3 regions of the Paractinoplanes abujensis genome follow, and region 2 is predicted to be linked to each of the others. Evidence: riboswitches for the same ligand, from Rfam matches in the RefSeq annotation. Region 2 holds a riboswitch; each other region holds the start of a gene.
The links. Region 2 has a riboswitch for cyclic di-AMP ahead of BKA14_RS29195 (coiled-coil domain-containing protein). Riboswitches for the same ligand answer to the same signal wherever they lie in the genome.
Positions count from the first base shown of each region.

Region 1: linked by a shared signal. The riboswitch ahead of BKA14_RS01055 (LysM peptidoglycan-binding domain-containing protein) and the one ahead of BKA14_RS29195 (coiled-coil domain-containing protein) in region 2 are both predicted to bind cyclic di-AMP.
Region 3: linked by a shared signal. The riboswitch ahead of BKA14_RS22235 (C40 family peptidase) and the one ahead of BKA14_RS29195 (coiled-coil domain-containing protein) in region 2 are both predicted to bind cyclic di-AMP.

Region 1 covers NZ_JACHMF010000001.1:303,648-311,167, reverse strand. The annotation lists gene BKA14_RS01065 (glycoside hydrolase) at 1-239, opposite strand, end outside; gene BKA14_RS01060 (M4 family metallopeptidase) at 310-2,520, opposite strand; gene BKA14_RS01055 (LysM peptidoglycan-binding domain-containing protein) at 2,764-3,315, opposite strand; cyclic di-AMP (ydaO/yuaA leader) riboswitch at 3,318-3,475, opposite strand; gene BKA14_RS01050 (serpin family protein) at 3,676-4,836, shown strand; gene BKA14_RS01045 (universal stress protein) at 4,833-5,264, opposite strand; gene BKA14_RS01040 (universal stress protein) at 5,421-7,298, shown strand; gene BKA14_RS01035 (M50 family metallopeptidase) at 7,276-7,520, opposite strand, start outside.
Region 2 covers NZ_JACHMF010000001.1:6,387,624-6,395,143, reverse strand. The annotation lists gene BKA14_RS29205 (glycoside hydrolase family 65 protein) at 1-118, shown strand, start outside; gene BKA14_RS29200 (coiled-coil domain-containing protein) at 180-1,211, opposite strand; cyclic di-AMP (ydaO/yuaA leader) riboswitch at 1,215-1,347, opposite strand; cyclic di-AMP (ydaO/yuaA leader) riboswitch at 1,559-1,695, shown strand; gene BKA14_RS29195 (coiled-coil domain-containing protein) at 1,699-2,751, shown strand; gene BKA14_RS29190 (ABC transporter ATP-binding protein) at 2,778-3,551, opposite strand; gene BKA14_RS29185 (ABC transporter permease) at 3,544-4,440, opposite strand; gene BKA14_RS29180 (TetR/AcrR family transcriptional regulator) at 4,620-5,216, shown strand; gene BKA14_RS29175 (hypothetical protein) at 5,304-5,636, shown strand; gene BKA14_RS29170 (MFS transporter) at 5,640-6,878, opposite strand; gene BKA14_RS29165 (LacI family DNA-binding transcriptional regulator) at 6,952-7,520, shown strand, end outside.
Region 3 covers NZ_JACHMF010000001.1:4,932,074-4,939,593, reverse strand. The annotation lists gene leuS (leucine--tRNA ligase) at 1-1,797, shown strand, start outside; gene BKA14_RS22250 (TVP38/TMEM64 family protein) at 1,853-2,599, opposite strand; gene BKA14_RS22245 (type 1 glutamine amidotransferase) at 2,634-3,347, opposite strand; gene BKA14_RS22240 (MurT ligase domain-containing protein) at 3,337-4,557, opposite strand; cyclic di-AMP (ydaO/yuaA leader) riboswitch at 5,017-5,195, shown strand; gene BKA14_RS22235 (C40 family peptidase) at 5,202-6,020, shown strand; gene mraZ (division/cell wall cluster transcriptional repressor MraZ) at 7,075-7,506, shown strand.

The sequences.
Region 1 (7,520 bases), 6.1 Mb from region 2:
GCGGCGTGCTGGGTGTGGTTCCACGACTGCAGGTTCAGGCCGCCGTCGGCTGCCCCGGACGGGTTGTGGTTGAGGCACATCCACCACATCGGGGAATTGGCGAACAGTTCGGTGATCGCGCCGCGCTGGGCCGCCTTGACCCGGGGCGGCGCGCTGCTTGGCGTCGGCGTTCCAGTTCCAGGCGGTCGTCGCCGGGTCGGGGTTGCGCCAGCCCTGCCAGGCGCCGTAGTCGGCGGCAGTGGCGCCGGCGGGGTGGGCAGCGAAGAGCCCGCCCCTCGTCGTTGAGGAGCGGGCCCGATCAGGAGGAGGCTAGACGGAGAGGGTCCAGCTGGTCAGGGTGCCGGTGTCGGCGCGGGCCGCGTCCTGCACGCGCAGGGTCCACTTGCCGTTGGCGGTCTCCGACGACAGGTCGACCGGGTAGCTCTGGTCGATGTTGTCGGTGCCACCGCCGGCCCGGTTGTGCAGCACGTAGGCCGTGCCGTCGGGGGCGATCAGGCTGACCACCAGGTCACCGATGTACGTGTGCTGGATCTTCACGTCGACCGAGCTGGCAGTGGACGGGGTGGCCGCGCACTGGCCCAGCTCGACCTCGCTGGTGACCGTGGTCAGGTCGGGGATCGGCACGGCCGTGGCGTTGGTGACGGTGCAGGCCGCGACGCTGCCGACCTTGACGGTCAGCGGCTTCGAGCGGGTCAGCGAGGCCGCGGTCGCGGTGATGGTGACCGGGCCGCTGGTCCGGGTGGCGTCCGGGGCGGCGCTCACGGTGATCGTGGTCGACTCCCCCGCCGTGACGGTGGCCGGCTCGAACGAGACGGTCACACCGGCCGGGGTGGCGCCGGCGCTGAAGGTGATCTCCTCGGCCTCGCCGTTGACCACTGCGGTGGTCGCCGTGACGGTCGTGGACTCGCCGGGGCCGACTGCGGCGTTGTCGGCGGACAGGGTCAGCGCGAAGGCGTTGCCGTCATAGCATTCCTCGTCGTTGCCGGCCACGTTGACCGAGGTCCACGCGGTCTGCACGGCCTTGTACTCGGCGCTGCACAGGCCGTACAGGTCGGTGGCGGCGGCCAGCGAGTAGGCGCGGGCGGTGTTGGCCGGCGTGGTCGTGTTCACGTAGCCGGTGTTCGAGACGAAGTACGCGTCGAGCGCCCGGAACCAGATCTTCGCGGCTTTCTCCTTGCCGATGCCGGTGACCGGCTCGGCGGCGCCGCAGACCGGCGAGGTCCCGTACGGGGTCGCGCCCGAACCTTCGGCCAGGTTGAAGAAGAAGTGGTTGGCCACGCCGGAGGAGTAGTGCACGTCGACGCTGCGCGTGGAGGTCGACCAGCAGCTGTGGGAACGCCCGTCGAGGGCCGGGTTGTACATGTAGCGCAGCGGCGAGCCGTTGCCGTTGATGTCGATCTTCTCGCCGATGTCGTAGTCGCCCGCGTCCTCGGTGCTGCCGGCGTGGAACTCGACCATGCTGCCGAAGATGTCGCTTGTGGCCTCGTTCAGGCCGCCCGATTCGCCCGAGTAGGTGAGCCCGCCCGGCACCACGTTCTCGGTGACGCCGTGCGACATCTCGTGCCCGGCCACGTCCAGCGCGACCAGCGGCTTGGCGTTGCCCGTGCCGTCGCCGTAGGTCATCTGGGCGCCGTCCCAGAAGGCGTTCACGTACGCGTTGCCGTAGTGCACGCGGGAGGGGACACCGCGCCCGTCGCCGAAGATGCCGTTGCGGCCGTGCACGTCCTTGAAGTAGTCGAACGTGACCGCGGCGCCGAAGTGGGCGTCCACGGCGGCCGACTGCCGGTCGGCGGGTGCGCCTGTGCCCCAGGTGTTGTCGGCGTCGGTGAACGTGGTGCAGGTGCCCGACGTGCGGTTGTTCATGTCGCAAGTGGAACCGTTACCGCGTACGGGATCGATCAGCGTGAAGGACTCCCCGGCCGGCGTCGATTCGAGCGCGACCGGGCCCGAGTAGATGCTGTTCCCGGTGCCCGCGATGTTCTCGATCTCGTCGTACGAGCCGACGACCTTGCCGGTCAGGGCGTCCGAGATGACGTGGAAACGGGACGGGGTCTGACCGTCGGGCTGCCAGCCGGTGATGACGGTCTCCCACGACAGCGTGCCGATGCCGCTGCTCGCGTCGACGAACAGCTCCGGCGTCCCGGCCTGGGTGATCGTGCCCCGGAACTGGCCCTTGGCCGTGGCGGCGGCGCCGGCGGCGGTGACCGACGGCTTGGTGCCGAGGCTGAGCGGTTTGGCCAGGCCGGCCGACGCACCGGCGAACTTCCCGGCCTTCGTACGGATGATCACGTCACCGCCGTAGACGCGCAAACCGTCGTAGGTGCGGGTGTAGCGGGTGATGCCGTTCTTGTTGCTGTAGACCGTGTAGCGGTCCTTGGCCGACTTCTTGATCGCCGATCCGGCCTGGTCGATGAGCGACGAGCCGGGGGTGACCGGCGCGGCGGACGCGGTTGTGGCGGTGGCCACCAGGCCCCCACTGGCCAGGGCGATGGCGCCGGCCAGCGCGACAGCAATTCTCACGTGTTTCCTCCCCACGAGGTACAGACATCCACGTCTGTCTATGCGAGAGATCCTCACAGTTCGCGGGACGGCGCGGGGAGAAATCGCCTGTAAAGTTTAAGTTTCCATTTAGTTGGGTCGATGTCCAGCTTGTCGCGGGGCAGCTCACGGGGCGAATTCGGGCACCGATCCGGCTGTCCACACAGTGGGACGCGGCGCGCGCGTCCGGCCCGATCGGCAAACCGGGCCGGACGCGCGGACGACTCAGAGGGCGAGCCGCTGACCGGGATAGATCAGGCTGGGGCTCTTGAGCACCGTCTTGTTGAGCTGGTAGAGCGCCTTCCAGCCGCCCTTGACGTGCTGCTTGGCCGCGATGGAGGCCAGCGTGTCACCGGAACGCACGACGTAGTGCTTGCCGGAAGCGGGCTTCTTGGCGGGCGCGGCCGGCTTCTTCGCGACCGGCTTGGCGGGGGTGCCACCCTTCTTGCCGCACGTGGGCCAGGCCCCGATGCCCTGCCCCTTCAGCACCTTCTCAGCGATCTTGATCTGCTCCGCCTTGGTGGCCTTGTTGGCGGTCGGGGCATATTTCGTTCCCCCGTACGCCTTCCAGGTGCTGCGGCTGAACTGCAGCCCACCGTAGTAGCCGTTGCCGGTGTTGATGCTCCAGTTGCCGCCGGACTCGCACTTGGCGACGGCGTCCCAGTTCACGCTCGCGGCCTGGGCCGGCGACGCGGGGCCGAGCAGGCCCACCGCGCCCGCGACGCCCGCGACCGTCAGGCCGAACGCGACACGGGTCTTCTTAGCGATCTGTGCCATGAAAGAGCTACCTCCACGCCTGCGAGGTGAGCTGTCGGGTTCGGGCTGGGCTGCCCGGCCGCGCGCAGGCGGCTTCACCCCGAGGCGCGCCGGCTGGGAACAGCGGCGCGCCGAGGAACTTGTGGGTCCCCCGCTCCATGCCTGGGTTCGTTTCCGCACGGGCGGCGGCAGGATTCGGCGTTCCGCCCGGGGTGCCCGCGACTGCGGGACTCGGCCGACGGTAACCAGGCGACGACCCGTACAGCCAAATCCGCGGGCCGAATCGTGAACTTCGACTCATCGATCCGGGAACCCTGGAGGCCCGTTCCTAGTCTCACTGGTGTGATCCGTGCCCTAGCAGCGTTTGTCCTGGTCTGTGGCGTGTTGGCGACCGCCGCGTGTGGTGGCGACAAGGTGCCCGGTGACGCCGCTCGCATCAAGGTGAAGCTGGTCGCGACCGACGCCGCCCCGGTGGCCCGGGCCGTCAACACGTTCGGCTTCGACCTGTTCGCCCAGCTCGACGAGAAGGACGCGAACACGGTCACGTCCCCGGTGTCGGTGTCCGTGCTGCTGGCCATGGTGTCGGCCGGCGCCGACGGGGACACCGCAGCCGAGATGGCGCGGGTGCTGGGTCTGCGCGAGGGTCAGGACGAGCGGGTCGGGGCGCTGCTGCGGGAGCTGGCCGACACCGAGGACGTGACGTTGTCGGTGTCCGACGCGCTGTACAACAACGGCCCGCTCGAGGACGACTACGCCGACTTCGTGCGGCACAGCTTCGGCGGCACCGTGGAGGACGCCGATCTGGGGTCGGCGGAGACGGCTGAGAAGATCGACGACTGGGTCGACGAGAACACCGGCGGCCGGATCAAGGGCATCGCGCGCGACCTCGGCCTGCCCAGCGCGCAAGCCACCCTCGTACTGCTCAATGCGGTGTACTTCCTGGGGACGTGGCAGAACGAGTTCCTCATCTTCCTCATCACGCGCGACGAGAAGTTCACCACTCCCGGCGGGCCGGTCACGGTGCCCACAATGCACCACTCGGGCGGTTCCTACGGCTATGCCGAGCGCGACGGCTTCCGCATGCTTCGTCTCCCGTACGGCGAAAACGGGCGCTACGGGATGGAGATCATCCTGGCTGAGGACGGCAAGATGGCCGGTGCCGCCGACTGGCAGGCGCTGAGCGGCAGCCTGGCCCCGCGCGGTTTCGAGGACATCGCGCTGCCCCGCTTCGAGCTGCGCTGGGCCGGCCAGCTCACCAAGCCGCTGCAGAAAATGGGCATGACCAGCGCGTTCGACCCGGCACGGGCGAACTTCCGGCCGATGTCACCGGACGGCCGACGGCTCGAGCAGGTGTATCACAAGACGTACATCCGGGTCGACGAGAAGGGTACCGAGGCGGCCGGAGTCACGGGCGGGGTCATGACGACCTCGGCCCAGGTGAACCCGGCCGTGTTCCGCGCCGACCGCCCGTTCCAGTTCACGATCTCCGACCGGCGGACCGGCACGATCCTGTTCCTGGGCGCCGTACGGGATCCGCGTTAACGCACGACGGTGACCGGGCATTTCGCGTACGCGGCGACGTGCTGACTGACCGAGCCGAGCACGAGACCCGCGAAGCCGCCGTGCCCGCGATGCCCGACCACCAGCAGGTTCTTGCCCTCCGACTCGTCGATCAGGACCTTCGCCGGGCGTCCCTGCCGGACCTGAGCCCGTACGGGCACCGGCGGGTCCTCCCCGAGCTCCTCCTTGATCACCTGGAGCAGCTCCTCGGTGGTGGCCTGGCTGGGCTCGGCCACCGCGTGTTCGGAAACGCTGGGCCCGCCCGCCGGTGGCAGCAGCGTGTGCTCCCACACGTTCAGCACGAGCAGCTCGGCGCCGTGGTCCGCCGCCTCGGCCGCGGCCCAGGTCAGGGCCTTACGGCTGCCGGGTGACCCATCGACGCCGACAACGATCGTCGTCCATGTGCTCATGCGCTCATTACAGGCCGTACGGCGTCCGCAGAGCAACGCCGCGGCCGGGAAACGGCGGCCAGACGCACGTATCGACATCTCTGCTTGCGAGTGCCCGCGGATCGGTTTAGCGTCGAATTCAAGTGTGATCCAGATCACGGTCGAAGGGGGATCCCCATGACCACCACGACGTCGGACACGGTTTCGACGGGATCCGGGGCGGCCGAGCACAAGCCACTGATGTCCAGCTCCGCCCTGCTGATGATGAACCTCGGCTTCTTCGGGGTGCAGTTCAGCTTCGGGCTCACCCAGTCCGCGGTGAACCCGCTGTTCCTGCTGATCGGCGCGAGTCCCGAGCAGCTGCCGATCCTCAACCTGGCCGGGCCCGTCACCGGTCTGCTCATCCAGCCCTTGATCGGAGCGATCAGCGACCGCACCTGGCATCCCCGGTTCGGCCGGCGACGACCGTTCATCGTGGTCGGCGCGATCCTGTGCGCGATCATCCTGTTCGCGTTCCCGTTCGTCGGCGTGCTGTGGCTCGGCGTGATCTGCTTCTGGCTGCTCGACGCGGGCAACAACACCTCGATGGAGCCGTACCGGGCGTTCATCTCCGACCGGCTGCCCAAGTCGCAACTGGCGCGCGGCTTCCTGACCCAGAGCATGTTCACCGGGGCCGGCGCCGTGCTGGCCAACGTGTCGCTCTTCGCGCTCCAGAAGGTCGAGGCCCTGCAGACCGAGGCGGGCAACGGGGTCCCGTACTGGATGTTCGCCTGCTTCATGATCGGCACCGTGTGCATCCTGCTCACAGTGCTCACGGCCATGGCCCGTACGCGGGAATTGAAGCCGTCGGACGACGAGCTCGAAGAGATGGCCAACGCGCCGCGCGGGCTGGGACCGGCCGTACGGGAGATCGCGGACGCCGTACGCGCGATGCCCGTGGCCATGCACAAGATCGGGGTCGTCTTCGCCTTCCAGTGGTACGCCATGTTCATCTACTGGCAGTTCCTGGCGGTCAGCCTGGGCGAGACGGTGTTCGGCGCCAACCCCGAGCAGGGCGGCTCGGCCTGGGACGACGCGATCGCGTGGAGCGGTCTCGAGAACGGCGCCTACAACTTCGTCACCATGGTTTCGGCGCTCTTCCTGGTCGGCTTCGCCCAGCGGATCGGGGCCAAGCGGGTGCACGCCATCGCCCTCGGCCTGGCGGCGCTGGCACTGGTGTGGCTCGCGCACATCGACAACCAGTATCTCGCGCTGGTTCCGATGATCGGCGTCGGCATCTTCTGGGCCAGCGCGGTCGGCGTGCCCTACCTGATGGTGGCCAGCATGGTCCCGGCCAAACGGACGGGTGTCTACATGGGCATCCTGAACATGATGATCGTGGTGCCGATGCTGGTGCAGACGGTCACGTTCGGCTGGATCTACGAGCACTGGCTGGACGGCAAGGGCAGCAACGCGATCATCCTGGCCGGGGTGCTGCTGGGCATCGGCGCCGTGGCCATGCTGTGGGTCAACCCGCCCGACGAGGCCGACGAGTCCCCGATCGTGCCCCTGGGCGGCCGGCGCAGCATCACTGTCTACGACCGCGTGATCGTCGGTTCCGACGGCACACCCACTTCCCTGTACGCGGTGGATCGCGCGGCCGAGGTGGCGCAGGCGGCCCAGGCCCGTCTGGTGGTCGTCACCGCGTATCGCGAGGCCTCCGACGAGCCCGCCGCCAGCGAGCCCGGCCTGCACCGCGACATCAGCGGCATCGAGGTGGCCCGGGAAGCCTTGAGCAAGTCGGTCACCGGGCTGACCCGCGAGCGGGCCCGCTACATCGAGCAGGTGCTGGTGCGCGGTGACCCGGCCCAGGCGCTGCTGGACACGGTCGGCAACAACCCGGCCAACCTGATCGTCGTGGGCAACCGCGGGCTGGGCGCCGCCCAGGGCGCGCTGCTGGGCTCGGTGCCGGCCGGGGTCGTCCGCAACGCCGTTTGCGACGTCCTGGTCGTGCAGACCTCCGCTTTGGACGAGGAACGGCTGTTCCGCGCGTCTACCCCAGGCGAATCGGATTGACGATGTCGGCGGTGATGGTCAGCGCCATCACCGCCCCGCCCAGCACTATCAGCACCATCGTGGCCGGGAACAGGCGGGTGAAGTCGACCGGGCCCGCGGCCGGGCGGCCGCGCAGACGGCGGACCAGGTCGCGGACGCGCTCGAACCAGACCACCGCGATGTGACCGCCGTCGAGCGGGAGCAGCGGCAGCAGGTTGAACACGGCCAGGAACAGGTTGAGGC
Region 2 (7,520 bases):
GGACGTGGAGGTCACCCAGGTCAAGCCGGTGACCGTGCCGATCCCGCCGGCGCACCCGGTCGGCCCGGCCCCGAGCCAGCCGGTCGGACGCGCCCCGGTGCGGCGCATGACCAGCTGACGCCTGGCATGGAAGAAGGGCCCCGGGGTTCACCCCGGGGCCCTTCTGCGCAGGTCTGTCGTCAGAGCATCGACACGTGCACGTGGTCGGTGTGGTCGCTCGGACCGCTGTACGACTTCCAGCCGCTGGCCGGGAACCAGATCTGCTTGTACCAAATCACGTAATAGATGCCGAGCTTGTCGGCATTACGCACCAGGAAAGCCATCAGGTTGTTGCCGTACGTGCGGGTATCGGCATTGTGGGCGGGTGCGAAGCCGCGCTTCTGCAACGACCAGTCGCAGGCCCGGCCCTTCGGGTGCTCGAACGGCCCGCCGTTGCGGTGACAGCCGACGAACCGATTGAAGCCGGCCTTCTTCACCTCTTTGTACATGTGCATTGTGCGGGCCGTCACGCAGCCACTCGTGGTCTCGTCCTGGACGTTGCAACCCTCGGGCGAGAAACCGCCGTCGGAATTGCGCGGCGCGGGAGCAGCGGCCGGCGATTTGGCCAGCACGATGCCGTGGGTGAGGCTCTCGCCGCCGACCAGCGCGAGCGCGTCGTTGGCCGCCTTCTTCTGCTTGCTCATGGCCACGAGGTTGGTCTTACGCTTCTTGACCTCGGCGTCGAGCGCGGCTTTCTTGGTGTTGACCTCGTTGATGACCTTGTTCAGCTCGGCCAGCTTGCGGTCCTGCATCGCGTTGATCTCTTCGAGCGAGACCGCCTTGGCCAGGAAGTCGTCGGAGTTCTGGCTGCCCAGCAGGAAGCTGGCCGCCCCCAGGTGGCCAGTTCGATACTGCTGGCCGGCGATCGCGTTGACCTCGGGGAGCAGCGCGAGACGCTTGCCTTCAGCCAGTCTGATCTCCTTGGCGAGCCGCCTCTGCTCGGCTGTGGATTTCGTCACGGCGGCCTGGGCCGCGACGAAACGCCGGTTCGAGGACTCGATCACATCGTCGAGGGTGGCGTTCTTGCCCACCGTGTCACCCGCGCTGCCCTCGCTCGGAGCGGTGTCGTCGCCGGGCTCGGCCAGCGCCGGCGAGGAGGGCACGGCCAGGAAAGACAGGGCCACGATCGGCGCCAGGGCAAGCATCAGCCACCGGCGGGGTCGTACGGTCAATGCAGTTCCTTCCGGTAAACCGCCGACCGGGTTAGCTGACGGGTTCGGGACGGAAGCGATCCCTACCGCTTGCGCGGATGCACCCCACTGACCTGGTTCCCCGGCTCGCCTCGCGGCGATTGGGCGGTGGTCTGCCGGCACCTCGGGGGCGGCGCCACGGCGGCAGAACCGGCGGCTAGTTTACCCGAGAGTTCGCGCTCCTTCAGGACCAGAGAATGAGCAATTTAGTAGTCACTCGAACACATTCTGTAATTGCCGTGACGGGGCGTCGCCGGTGAAATGCAGCGCGTGTGATAACTGTCGATCTCGTGATGAAGTCGGTATGGTCGGGGCGGTCTCCACCCCCAAGGAGACCGCCGCCTAATCGCCCTGCCGGGCGAACCGGGGAACCAATCTTTCCGGGGTGAATCCGCTAACCAGCGGTAGGGATTACTTCCGTCCCGAACCCGTCAGCTAACTCGGTCGGCGGCCGACGGAAGGAACAGGTGTGCGGCACAAGACTGTCCGGCGACGAACGGCGGCCCTGCTGGCCCTGCTCGTCGCGCTCTCCGGGCTGACCCTGGCGGTGGCCGGACCGGCCGCCGCGGCGCCGGGTGACAACGGCGACGACGGCGAGGGCGCCCCCAAGTCCCTGATCCAGCAACTCGAGGCTGCCTCCAAGGGCTTCGTCGAGGCCAAGGAGGCCCTGGCCCGCTCCAAGACCCGGCAGGCCCAGCTCGCCGCCAAGCTCAAGGAGCTCGACGCCGACCTGGCCCCCCGGCAGGCAGCCATCGACGAGATCATCCAGAAGTCGTACCGGACCGGCCGGCTCGGCCCGATGACGGCGCTGCTCGGCGCCGAGTCGGGCGGCGGCTTCCTCGACCGCGCCGAGACGCTCGAAACGGTTGCGGTGCGCGAGAACCAGGTGGTGGCCGACCTCAAGGCCACCCGTGACGGCCAGCGGAAGGCCAAGCTGGCCATCGACGCCGAGGTGCGCAAGCAGCAGGGGCACGTCAACACGATGGCCAAGCGCAAGGTGCAGGCCGAGAACGCGCTCAAGGCGGCCAACACCGGCGGCTCGGACCGGACCGGCGAGGACGCCCCGGAGTCGACCGACGGCGGGTCCAGCGACAAGGCCACCCCCGCCCCGCGTAACAAGGACGGCTCGCTGCCCGACGAGAGCTGCTCCGAGAACGATCCCACCACCAGCGGCTGCCTGACGCCGCGGACCCTGCACGCGCTCAAGCAGGCCCAGGCGGACGGCTTCACGCGCTACGTGGCGTGCTTCCGCGAGCAGAACAGCGGCGAGCACCCCAAGGGGCAGGCGTGCGACTTCGCGGCCGAGAAGAAGGGTTTCGGCGGCGTCGCGTCGGGTGGTGACAAGACGTACGGGACCAACCTGGCCAACTACTTCATCAACAACTCGGACCGGCTGGGCGTGCTCTACGTCATCTGGTTCAAACGCATCTGGTTGCCGTCCAGCGGCTGGAAGGCGTACTCGAGGGGCAACGGCGACCCCTCGAGCGACCACACGAACCACGTGCACTTGTCGGTCAGGTAAGTCCCCGGAGTGCGAGACCTACCCACCTACTTGTTGACGTAGGTCTCGTACTCCTTCATCACGTCCTCGGTCGGGCCATCGGCCCGGATCACGCCGGACTCCAGCCAGATGGTGCGCTCGCACGTGTCGCGGATCGACTGCTCACTGTGGCTCACCAGGAAGACCGTGCCGGCTTCCTTGCGCAGGTCACGCACCCGTTGCTCGCTGCGCTTGCGGAACTTGGCGTCACCGGTGGCCAGCGCCTCGTCGATCAGCAGCACGTCGTGCTTCTTGGCCGCGGCGATCGAGAAGCGCAGCCGGGCCGCCATGCCCGACGAATACGTCTTCATCGGCAGTGAGCTGAAATCGCCCCGGTCGTTGATGCCGGAGAACTCGATGATGCCGGCCGCTTCCTTCTTCACCTCGGCCGGTGACATGCCCATGGCCAGGCAACCCAGCTCGACGTTGCGCTCGCCGGAGAGCTCGTTCATCAGCACCGCGTTCACACCCAGCAGCGACGGCTGACCAGCCGCGTAGATGCCGCCTCCGCGCTCGACCGGGAGCAGCCCGGCGATCGCCCGCAGCAGCGTCGACTTGCCCGAACCGTTGGTGCCGATCAGGCCGATCGCCTCGCCCTTGTAGGCCACGAAGCTGACGCCCTTGACCGCGTGCACCTCCCGTACGGCGGCGCTCTTCTTGCCCGTGACGATGCGCTTGAGGCTGGCCAGCGGCGTGTTCGCGCCCGGCGCGACCGAGCCGTAGATGCGGTAGACGATGTGCGCGTTGTCCGCGATGACGGTGGGTTCCCGAGTGTCAGCCACGGCCGTAGCCCTTCTCTCCGCGCCAGAAGTAGACGTAACCCCCGAAGCTCACCAGCGCCGTCCAGATCACCGCCTGGATCCACAGCAGCGGCGCCGGCTGCGCCAGCTCGACGTTCTCCATCAGTGCGTGCCGGACCAGCTCGATGAAGATCAGCAGCGGGTTGGCCTCGACCAGCGCGAGCTGCCAGCCGTGCAGCCGCTCGGCGAAGAACGTCACCGGGTAGAGCACTGCCGACCCGTACATCCAGATCCGCAGGATGTAGGGGATGAGCTGCCGGATGTCGGTGACCTTGGCGATCAGGCGCGACGTGAACAGGGCCAGCCCGGCGTTGAACAGTGTCTGCAGCAGCAGGGCCGGAAGCAGCAACAACCACTCGACAGTGATCGGCTCGCCGGTGGCCAGTACGATCGCGACGAGCACGACCACCGAGGCCACCATGTTGCGCACCTCGACCAGGGTGACCGCGATCGGCAGGCTGGCCCGGGGGAAGTGCAGCGCCCGGATGAGTGCCATGTTGGCCGTGATCGACTGCGAGCCCGCCTGCACCACCGTCTGGGTGAATCCGAAGATGAAAACACCGGCGCAGAGGTACGCGATGAAGTTGTCCACGCCCTGCTTGGTGTTGATCAGAACACCGAAGATCACGTAGTAGACGCCGGCGTTGATCAGCGGGGTCAGGAGCTGCCAGACAACGCCCAGCTTGGTGCTGCCCAGCGACGCGCCCACTTTCGCGTTGGCGAAGGCGGCTATGAAGTGCCGGTAGGACCAGAGGTGCCTGGTGTATTCCGGCAGGCTGGGCAGGCGCCCTGCCTTGGTCAGGCCGCTCCGGCGGGCCAGCTCGGTGAGCGATGGCCCGGTATCGGAGTCGGCAACCGCCGTCTGAGCCATGGGGTGGTGCTCCGATCTCGTCGGCCCGTGCGGGGAACCGGGCCCTGGTTCTTTAGGCGAGAACACTCAATCAGCATGTCAAGCCTCGGCCGATGGAACGGCTTCGTATCGACGTGCCGGGAAGGTTATCCGACCGAAGGGCGGAACGCAACCGTAACGTCCTGGCGTATAGTGATTACGTGGCGACAGCAAAGCGTGCACCCGCCGGGGCGGCGGTGCTCCGGACCGACATCACCGTAGCGATCCGCGACGCGGTGATGTACGAGCTGGCCGAGGTAGGTTACGGCCGGCTCTCCATCGAGGCCGTGGCGCGCCGCGCCGGCGTCGGCAAAACCGCGATCTACCGCCGCTGGAGCAACAAGCTCGAGATGGTGCTCGAAATCGTCTCCGACGTGGCCGGCCGCAGCGTGCCGCTGCCCGACACCGGCAGCTTCGCCGGCGACCTCCAGCTGATCATGATGATCGTGAGCCGGGCCCTGCAACACCGGATCGCCTCCCAGATCATTCCTGACCTGATGGCCGAGGCCGCCCGCAACCCGCAGATCGCCGAGACCCTCCAGACGGCCCTGCGCACCCACCAGCAGGCCGTCGGGGAAAAGCTGGTCGGCCAGGCTGTGGCCCGCGGCGAACTGCCCGCTGACACCGACCCGGACGTCGCGGTCGACCTGATCCTCGGCCCGCTCTACTGGCGGCTGGCCGTCTCGCGTTCCAAGCCCGACCCGGAATACCTCGAGAAGCTGATGACCGCGGTCACGGCCGCGCTGCGCCACAGCTGAAAACAACCCGGTCGCACCGGACGGCCCGGTCGGGTCGGCGGTGAACCTGCCGAAAGTAGGGGCTCCACCATTTCCGCGGGAGCTGCCATGCGCTACGAGCACGTCGACACCACCGATCTGGACGCCGGTGCGCTTCTGGCGCTCGCCGTGGGCCTCGTGCCGGGCGACACGAACACCCGGCCGGTCATGACAGCTCCGGTCGGCTCCTGGTCGAGCGCGGATGGCGCGGTTCGTCTGGAAATCAAGACCGACGGAACGTACGCGGGAAAGGTCCTCGGTCGCAAGCGCCCGGCCCGCGGCACCTACCGGCTCGAGGACGGCCTGCTGACCCTGAGCGACGTCTCCGGCCTGCACACGCCGGTGCGCGTGGGCGACGGCATCCTGGAGATGGCCGGCCACCGACTCGGGCGTGCCGCCTGAGGCTCAGGCGGCGGCCGGCTCCAGCTTGGTGGCTTCGTCGGTGACCGGGTCGCGGCGGTCCAGGCGGAAGCTCAGGACGGCCAGCAGCAGCCCCGTGGCGGCCAGCAGGACGCCGATCCAGGCGGCGGACAGGTAACCCCAGCCGGCGGCGATGGTGATGCCGCCCAGGGCCGCCCCCGCGCTGTTGGCGATGTTGGAGGCGGACTGGTTGACCGCCGCGCCCATCAGTTGGGCCCTGGGGGCCACGGCGATCAGGCGGGCCTGCAGCGCGGGGCCGATGAACAGGGCCGCCGCGCCGACCAGGAACACCGCCGCGAACAGGCCGATCGGGTTGCGGGCGACCACGCCGAACAGGGCGACCGTGGCGATCATGGCGGCGAAGCCGAGCAGGATGCTGCGGCGCAGGTTGCGGTCGGCCGCCACGCCGCCCAGAGCGTTACCGACCGTCATGCCGATGCCCATCACGGCCAGGACCCAGGGCACGTACGACTCGGGCAGGCCGGTCACGTGGGTCGTGACGGGGGCGATGTAGCTGTTCACGGCGAAGAAACCGCCGAAACCGACCGCGGCCACCGCGGCCGCCAGCCAGACCTGGGGGGAGCGGAAAGCGCCCAGTTCGGCCCGGGGCGAGCCGTCCGCCGCGGGGGCCACCTCGGGCACCGTGAACAGCACGAAGAGCAGCGTGAGGGCGAAGACGCCGGCCACGGCCAGGTAGGCCATGCGCCAGCCCGCGGCCTGTCCGAGGCTGGTGATCAGCGGCACGCCGAAGACGTTGGCCGCGGTGAGGCCGCTCAGCACGACCGCGAAGCCGCGAGCCTGGCTGCCGGGGCCGAGCATCGAGGCGGCGAGCAGGCCGGCCGCCCCGAAGTAGGCCCCGTGGGCCAGCGCGGCGACGAACCGGCCGGTCAGCACCAGGCCGAACGTGGGGGCCAGGGCCGAGGCGACGGTGCCGAGCAGGAACAGGGCCAGCAGACCGAGGACAAGCCGGCGGCGGGGCATGCGCGCGGTCAGGGCGGCGATCGTGGGCGCGCCGACCACCACCCCGAGGGCGTAAATCGTGATCATCCAGCCGGCCGTGGCCACGGCGTCGGGTGCGGAGCGGGCGTACGCCGCCGGCAGCAGGTCGCGGGCCAGGTCGGGGAGCAGGCCCATGGCGACGAACTCGGTCAGGCCGAGGCCGAAGCCGCCCAGGGCCAGGGCGAGCAGGGCCGCCCAGCGGCGACCGGCGGTGAGGTTCTCCACGCGATCGACTCTAGAACGTTCTAGTTGCATCAGTAGTAGAACGTTCTAGTCGTCACAGGTAAATTCTCCGGACATGACGGTGGGGGAGCGGCGCACGACGCTGGCCGACGTCGCGGCCGAGGCCGGAGTCTCGGTGGCGCTGGTCTCGATCGTGATGCGGGACGCGCCGGGCGCCAGCGCCGCCACCCGGGAACGGGTGCTCGAGGTGGCCCGCCGGCTCGACTACCAGCCCGACAGCCGGGCCCGGCTGCTGCGCAGCGGTCAGAGCCGGCTGCTCGGCGTCGTCTTCGGGGTGCAGCATCCGTTCCACGACGACCTGCTCACCGGGCTCTACGACGCGGCCGAGCGGATCGGCTACGAGCTGACCCTGAGCGCGGTCACCCCGCGCCGTGACGAACGTACGGCGATCTCGGGTCTGCTGCAGGACCGGTGTGCGGCGTTGGTGCTGCTCGGGCCGCAGATCCCGGCGAGTGAGCTGGCCACGCTGGCCGGGCGGCTGCCGGTGGTGGCGATGATGCGCGCCGTGCGGCAGCGGCAGGTCGACGTGGTGCGCACCGACGACGCCCGGGGCATGCATCTGGCCGTGGACCACCTGGTCGCGCTGGGGCACCGGAACATCGCGCACGTCGACGGGGGGCGCTG
Region 3 (7,520 bases), 1.5 Mb from region 2:
ATCGCGCCGAAGGACTGGCCGACCGGCACGAACGCGAAGTGGACCGGTGGCGCCGCCACGCCCGGCGAGGCGATCGCCGCCTATCGCGCGGCCGCCGCGGCCAAGACCGAGGAGCAGCGCACCGAGGGCAAGGAGAAGACCGGCGTCTTCACCGGCGCGTACGCGACCAACCCGGTCAACGGCAAGGACGTGCCGGTCTTCATCGCCGACTACGTGCTGGCCGGCTACGGCACCGGCGCGATCATGGCGGTGCCCGGCCAGGACACCCGCGACTGGGAGTTCGCCGAGGTCTTCGAGCTGCCCATCATCCGTACGGTGAAAGCTCCCGACGATTTTGAGGGTGCCTTCACCGGCGAGGGTGTGGCGATCAACAGTGACTGGCTGGACGGCAAGGGCGTCGCCGAGGCCAAGGCCGAGATGATCACCTGGCTGGAGCAGCACGGCCACGGCAAGGGCGCGACCACGTGGCGCCTGCGCGACTGGCTGTTCAGCCGGCAGCGCTACTGGGGCGAGCCGTTCCCGATCGTCTACGACGAGACCGGCCTGCCGGTGGCGCTGCCCGAGTCGATGCTGCCGGTCGTGCTGCCCGACGTCGACGACTTCTCGCCCCGCACGTTCGACCCGGACGACGCGGACAGCGAGCCCGAGACCCCGCTGTCGCGCAAGAAGGACTGGGTCAACGTCGAGCTGGACCTGGGCGACGGCCTGAAGTCGTACACCCGCGAGACCAACACCATGCCGCAGTGGGCCGGTTCCTGCTGGTACGAGCTGCGCTACCTGGACCCGCACAACGACAAGGCGCTGGTCGACGCGGACAACGAGGCGTACTGGATGGGCCCGCAGCGCGACGGCGACTGCGGTGGTGTCGACCTGTACGTCGGCGGTGTCGAGCACGCCGTCCTGCACCTGCTGTACGCCCGGTTCTGGCACAAGGTCCTGTACGACCTGGGGCACGTCTCGTCGTTCGAGCCGTTCCGCCGGCTGTTCAACCAGGGCTACATCCAGGCGTACGCGTTCCGCGACGAGCGCGGCGTCATCGTGCCCGCCGAGGAGGTGGAGGAGCTGGGCGGCCGGTACTACTACCGCAACACCCAGGAGGTCTTCCGCGAGTACGGCAAGATGGGCAAGTCGCTGAAGAACGTCGTCACCCCCGACGAGATGTGCGAGCAGTACGGCGCGGACACGTTCCGGGTCTACGAGATGGCGATGGGCCCGCTGGACGTCTCCCGCCCGTGGGAGACCCGGGCGGTCGTGGGGTCGCAGCGGTTCCTGCAGCGCGTGTGGCGTCTGGTGGTCGATGAGGAGACCGGAGCCGTACGGGTGGGGGACGAGCCGCTGGAACCGGCGGTGCGCAAGACGCTGCACCGGACGATCGCGGGCGTCCGCGAGGACCTGGACGAGCTGCGCTTCAACACCGCCATCGCGAAGCTGATCGAGCTGACCAACACGCTGACCCCGCTGCCGTCGGCGTCGCGGGAGGCGGTCGAGCCGCTGCTGCTGATGCTGTCGCCGTTCGCGCCGCACCTGGCCGAGGAGCTGTGGGGCAAACTGGGGCACGCGGGCACGCTGGCCTACGCCGACTTCCCGGTGGCCGACCCGGCGCAGCTGGTGGCCGAGTCGATCACGTATCCGGTGCAGATCAACGGCAAGGTCAAGGCGCGCGTCGAGGTGTCGCCGTCGGCCCCCGAGGCCGAGGTGCGCGAGCAGGCGCTGGCCGCCGTGGTGGACGCACTGGCCGGGCGGACGCCCAAGAAGGTCATCGTCGTCGCGGGCCGCCTGGTCAGCGTCGTCGTCTGACGCCCTCCGAACACGGAAAAGGCCCACCTCGTCCGAGGTGGGCCTTTTCCGTTGATCAGGCTGCTGTGGCGGCGGCCTTCTTGGCCGAGCGCTTCCACCAGAGGACGATGCTGGTGGTCAGGGTGAAACCGATGAGGGCCGGGGCCAGCGACAGCGGGCTCATCTCGCCCGGCTTGACGACTGCCGCGCCGATCACCGCGTACGAGATGGCCGACGGGATCGAGGCCAGCGTGGTGCCCAGCAGGTAACGCTTGCGGCAGACGCTGGTGGTGCCGTACGCGTAGCCGACCAGGCCGAACGGGGCCAGCGGCAGGAACCGGACGAGCAGCACAGCCGAGAGGCCACGACGGTTGAGCCAGCCGTCGAGACGGTCGAGCTTGCCGCCGGAGCGGGCGGCCAGCGCGCCCCGGCCGACCCAGCGGCCCGCGTAGTAGGTGGCGGCGGCCGCGATCACGGCCGCGGCCAGGGCGGTCGCCGCGCCGGTGGCCGCACCCAGCAGGGCGCCGCAGGCCAGCGTGATCGCCGTGCGGGGGACGAGCACCGAGAGCAGGAGACCGCCGATGACCGCGATGCCGACGGCGGCCGCGGGGCCGAGGGCGGCGACGGTGTCGGCGATCTCGCGGATCGGCAGCACCGCGGCCGCGGCCGCGATGCCCCCGACGACGACACCGAGAACGCCGAACCGGACGAGTCGGCGCTTCCAGCCCATCTCGGACTTTTCGCCGGTGGTCTGCTGGGGCTGAGAAACCTGAGTATCCGCCGCGAGATTCACGCCCCGCGGGGCGATCAGGATGTCAGTCATGCAGGCGTACCGTCCCTTGCTCGTCGGGTCTGTTTCAGGAGCCGGCTGCGGCGAGGCGTTCCGCTCGCAGTTTGTCGGGCCAGGTGTCGTCGACCGGGGAAAGACTATCCGCGCCGATCGCCCAACGCAGTAGCAGATCGGCTATAGCTGGGTTGCGAGCCAAAGCCGGGCCGTGCGAGTAGGTGCCCAGGATCTTCCCGTGCCAGGCTCCCTCGGTTTGCCCGTCATTGCCAACCCCGGCCGTCACCCGGGCGAGCGGCGCCACCCCGGGCCCGAGGTGCGTACGCCCGCCGTGGTTCTCGAAACCGGTCAGCGGGGGCAGGCCCAGCCGCGGGTCGATGTCCCCCCGGATCTCACCCACCGCACGGGTCTCGCCGCGGTCGGAATGCAGGTCGAGCAGCCCCAGGCCGGGGCACTTGGCCCCCTTGGCGAAGAACGAGTGACCGAACAACTGGTAACCCGCGCAGATGGCCAGCACGGCCGCGCCCTGGTTGACCGCCCGGTGCAGGCCGCCGTCGGTGATCAGCCGCTGGGCCGCCAGGGCCTGCGGGCCGTCCTCGCCGCCGCCGATCAGATAGATGTCGGCTGTCGAGGGCATGGGCTGGTCGGAGCGTACGGAATACGTCTCGACGGGGATGCCGCGCATGGCCGCCCGCCGGCCCAGGATCAGCAGGTTGCCCCGGTCCCCGTACGTGGAGAGCAGGTCCGGATAGATCCAGACGATGCGCAGGACGCTCTCAGTTGACACGGTCCAACTCCGCTCGGATGTCCTGGAACGCCGTGTAGTTGGCGATCACCTCGAGGCGGCCCGGCGGCACCGACCGGAGCGCCTCCTCGAAACTCAACACGTGCCGGAAACCGATTCCGTTCACCTCGAGGCGTACGGCGAGGTCGAACGCCCGCTCGCCGGTGATCAGCACCGGCCGGTCGTGCAGGGGCGAGAAATCGACGTCGTAGAGCCACGAGGTGTCGAAACCGTCGGGGTCGCGGGCGTTGATGGAGAGCAGCGTCGGCGCCTGCTCGGCCATGTCGAACGCCTCGAGCCAGCTGGCCGGGTTCTTGGCCAGCAGCAGGCGGATGTTGCGGCCGTCCCGGTCGACCTGCGCGTACCGCCCGGCGATGGAGGCCACCGTGGCCAGCCGGGGGAGCGCCTCGATGGGCCGCACGCCGAACTCGGCCGCCACGGCCAGCGCGGTGGCCGCGTTGCCCAGGTTGACCGTGCCCGGCAGCTGCAGCTTGACCAGGTGCCAGTCGCCGCGGGGGTCGATGACGCCGTCGTCCTCGACGCGCCACTGGGCCTGCGGGCGGCGCAGCGGGCAGCCCGTGCACCACCAGTCGCCGTTGGCCCGCTCGATCGGGTCGCCGCTCTCGGGGCACACCACCGAGTCGTCGGTCCAGCGCTGGCCGGCGCTGAACCAGGTGATGTGCGACGAGCCCCGGGCCGCCCACACGACCATCGGGTCGTCGGCGTTGGCCACCACCGAGATGTCGGGGTGCCCGGCCAGCGCGGTGCGCCACATCTGGGCCATCATCGCGACCTCTTTGGCCCGGTCGAGCTGGTCGCGCGAGAGGTTGAGCAGCGCCACCACGCGCGGGTTGGTCTCGTCGATCACCCGGGCCAGGTAGTGCTCGTCGACCTCGAGCACCGCGAACGGGGTCGAGCCCGCCTTGGCCAGGGCCGAGGTGTGCCCCGTGGGCATGTTGGCGCCGAACGAGTTGGTGGCCACCGGGCCGAGCACGCCCAGGCCGGCCGCCGCCAGCCGGGTCGTGGTGGTCTTGCCGTTGGTGCCGGACACCAGCGCGATCGCGCGCCCGGCGGCCAGGTTGCGCAGCAGATCAGGGTCGATCTTCAGACCGATCCAGCCGCCGATGACCGAGCCGTCGCCGCGCCCGGCGGCCCTGGAGAGTGCGGCCGCCGTCTTCGACACCGACGTCGCGACCTTGGCCCGCAGGGGCATTTTCCCGTCCGTCACGGGAGACGAGCGTACCGGACCCGGCTGTCACGTCGAGTTGCCGAGCATCCGGTTCCGGACACCCGGCCGGCCGTCTCCTCCCCACCCTCCGGCCCAGCCATTTACCAGTGACCATTTTCGCCGGTGAGAAAGGTTTGAACGGCGGAAGAGTGAAATTGCGGTGTGCGTCACCCGAATGGTTCCGAGCAAAAATGTGTTCTGATTCACGCGTAACCTTCGACCCTCGGTAATTCACCAATCACGAGTCGTCATGGCAATTCTTGCCGCCTAGTAACAAATCGGACACTGTCCACTGTGCCAAACACTCTCTGTTACTGAACCGGTTCCCCCAGAGCGCCCGGAATCGGTGTAGCAAGGTCTGGCCGGCAGCACCCGCTGCCTGACTCGCGACGACCTGGCTTACGCCGAGCCCTGCCCCGGGCCGGTCGTCTCGACCACCCGCACCATGAACAACCACAAAGGCATACGGGGGCAGGGACGGGGGAACCATTTCCGGTTCACTCCGCCGCCACCCGCTCCGGTGGCGATCACGGAGAACCTTGGGGTGAAGTCGCTCCGGCGACCGGGCACACCTTCCCGCCCGAACCCGACAGCTAACCTCGCAGGCGTGCCGGAGGGATATCTCTACCGTGCACGAACACAGTTCGAGCCGTGGCCGCCGTTCGCTCGGTGCCGGCGCCATCGCACTGTCTCTGGGTCTCTGCCTCTGCGCAGGCCAGCTGATCGCCCCGTCGCCCGCCAGCGCGGCCCCGATCGTCACCGCGGCGGCTGCCGCCAAGGCGAAGGTCAAGCCGTCGGTCCGCAGCTCCATCTCCACGCGGTCCGTCACCTACGGCGGCAAGATCAAGGTCACCGCGAAGTACATCAACCCGGCCAACGGCAAGGTGATCACTTCGGGGACCGTGCGACTGCAGGCGCTCCGCAAGAGCAAGTGGGTCAACCTGTCGGCCAAGACGCTGGGCAAGAGCGGCAGCGTCACGCTGACCGGCGAGCCGCACGTGAGCGGCGCGGTTCGCGCCTACTACGTGGGCACGCCGACCTACAAGGCGGCGGCCGGCGGCAAGTTCTCGGTGACCGTCAAGCCGAAGTCGGCCCCCGCTCGCACCAAGATCATCAACGAGGCGAAGAAGCACGTCGGCTCGCTGTACAAGTACGGCGCGTCCGGCCCCTCCCGCTTCGACTGCTCGGGCTACACCATGTGGGTCTACAAGAAGGCAGTCGGCAAGAGCCTGCCCCACAAGGCCAACTCGCAGCAGAAGTACGGCAAGTCGGTCGCCAAGGGCAGCAAGCAGATCGGCGACCTGATCATCTTCCGTAACGGCTCGTACGGTTACCACGCCGGCATCTACGCCGGCAGCGGCTACATGTACGACTCCCCGCACACCGGCGCGCGGGTGTCGAAGCGCAAGATGATCGGCTCGAACTACGTGGTTCGCCGTCTGGTCTGACGCCGAGCCTGACTCAGCGGGACGTGTCCGGTTCGGGCGCGTCCCGCTGTCACGCCACGTCGGCTTTCTCCCGTACGCGTCCGGCCCGGCAGTCCCGAGCTGCCGTTCCTCGCGCCGGGTGACCCGCCACGTTTCCCCCATCCCGGTCGCTCATCCCCGCTGCCCACCTGCTGCGGCCGGACCGCACCCCAGCGCCACCCCATCCCCGGAACGCCGGGCCGCCCCACGCGGCCCGGCGTTTCTTCACGTCCGGTCCCGCTCTAACCGCGCCCGGCCGGGCCCGTTCTGCCAACGCCCAGCCTGCTCTGTCCGCGGCCGGTCTGGTCCGCTCTGCGTGCGCCCGGTCCGGCCGACGCCTCCCTGTCCTGCGCCGCTTCCGCTTCCTGGCGGCCTTGGCCACCCCGGCCGCGCCCTCCCGTTCCGTGCTGCCCAAGCTCCGCCGCCAGCCGTGCCGTCCGCCGGCCGTGCCGCCGTGCCGCCCGCCGGCTCTGCTGTGCCGCCGGGCCGCCACCTATATATAGGGCCCTCGCCTTACACCCGAAGCCCCTTGATCAGGGCGTTGTCCACAGTCCGGGGTTGTCCACAGGGCCGCGCCCCAAGATCCACGATTTTGACCACAATCTGCGGTGGCGGTGGGCCCCCTGGGAGGGCGGGTCAGGGGTGGGGCGAGTCAGGGGTGGGCGAGTCAGGGGTCGGCGACCAGCAGGGCATCGCCCCTTCGTCCTCCACTTTCCTCCCCCGTGGGGGTTGACATCGTGGCCGTCTGGGATGTTTGGGCGTGTTTGGGATGGTTCTTGACAGGGGCCCCGGGAGGATGTCGGAAACCGGACGTGGTTGATCATGCTTGGCCCCTCCACTTCGCACCCACCTCGTTGAGCTGCGGTTTCGTCTGCGAATGGGGTTCGCGACCCCGCTCATTCGGCTTGCGGGTGGAGGGAAGTGGAGTAGAGTGGAGCGCAGTGGCAGGGCCGAAAAGTCGAACCAGACCTGAGGGGCCTGCCGGCCCGAGTTGACAGGCGGACCGCGAACCGCCCGGGGCAGGGGGTAGGGGCCGATGTTTCTCGGCACGCATACTCCGCGCCTCGACGACAAGGGGCGGCTGATCCTTCCGGCGAAGTTCCGTGATGAGCTGGCGGGAGGTGTCGTGATCACCAAGGGGCAAGAGCGCTGCTTGTATGTGTTCCCGATGCCGGAGTTCCAGCGCATCGCCGGTCAGCTGCGTGAGGCGCCGGTCACCAACAAGGCGGCCCGGGCTTACAGCCGGGTCTTCTTCGCCAGCGCGCACGACGAGGTCCCGGACAAGCAGGGGCGGGTCACCATCCCCGGCCATCTGCGGGAGTACGCGGCCCTCGATCGCGAGCTCGTCGTCATCGGCGCGAGCACGCGTGTGGAGATCTGGGACAAGCAGTCCTGGGAGGACTACCTCGCGGCGAGCGAAGACGAGTTCGCCGACATCGAGGAGGGGGTGCTGCCCGGCGGACTGTAGGCACGGCACTCGAC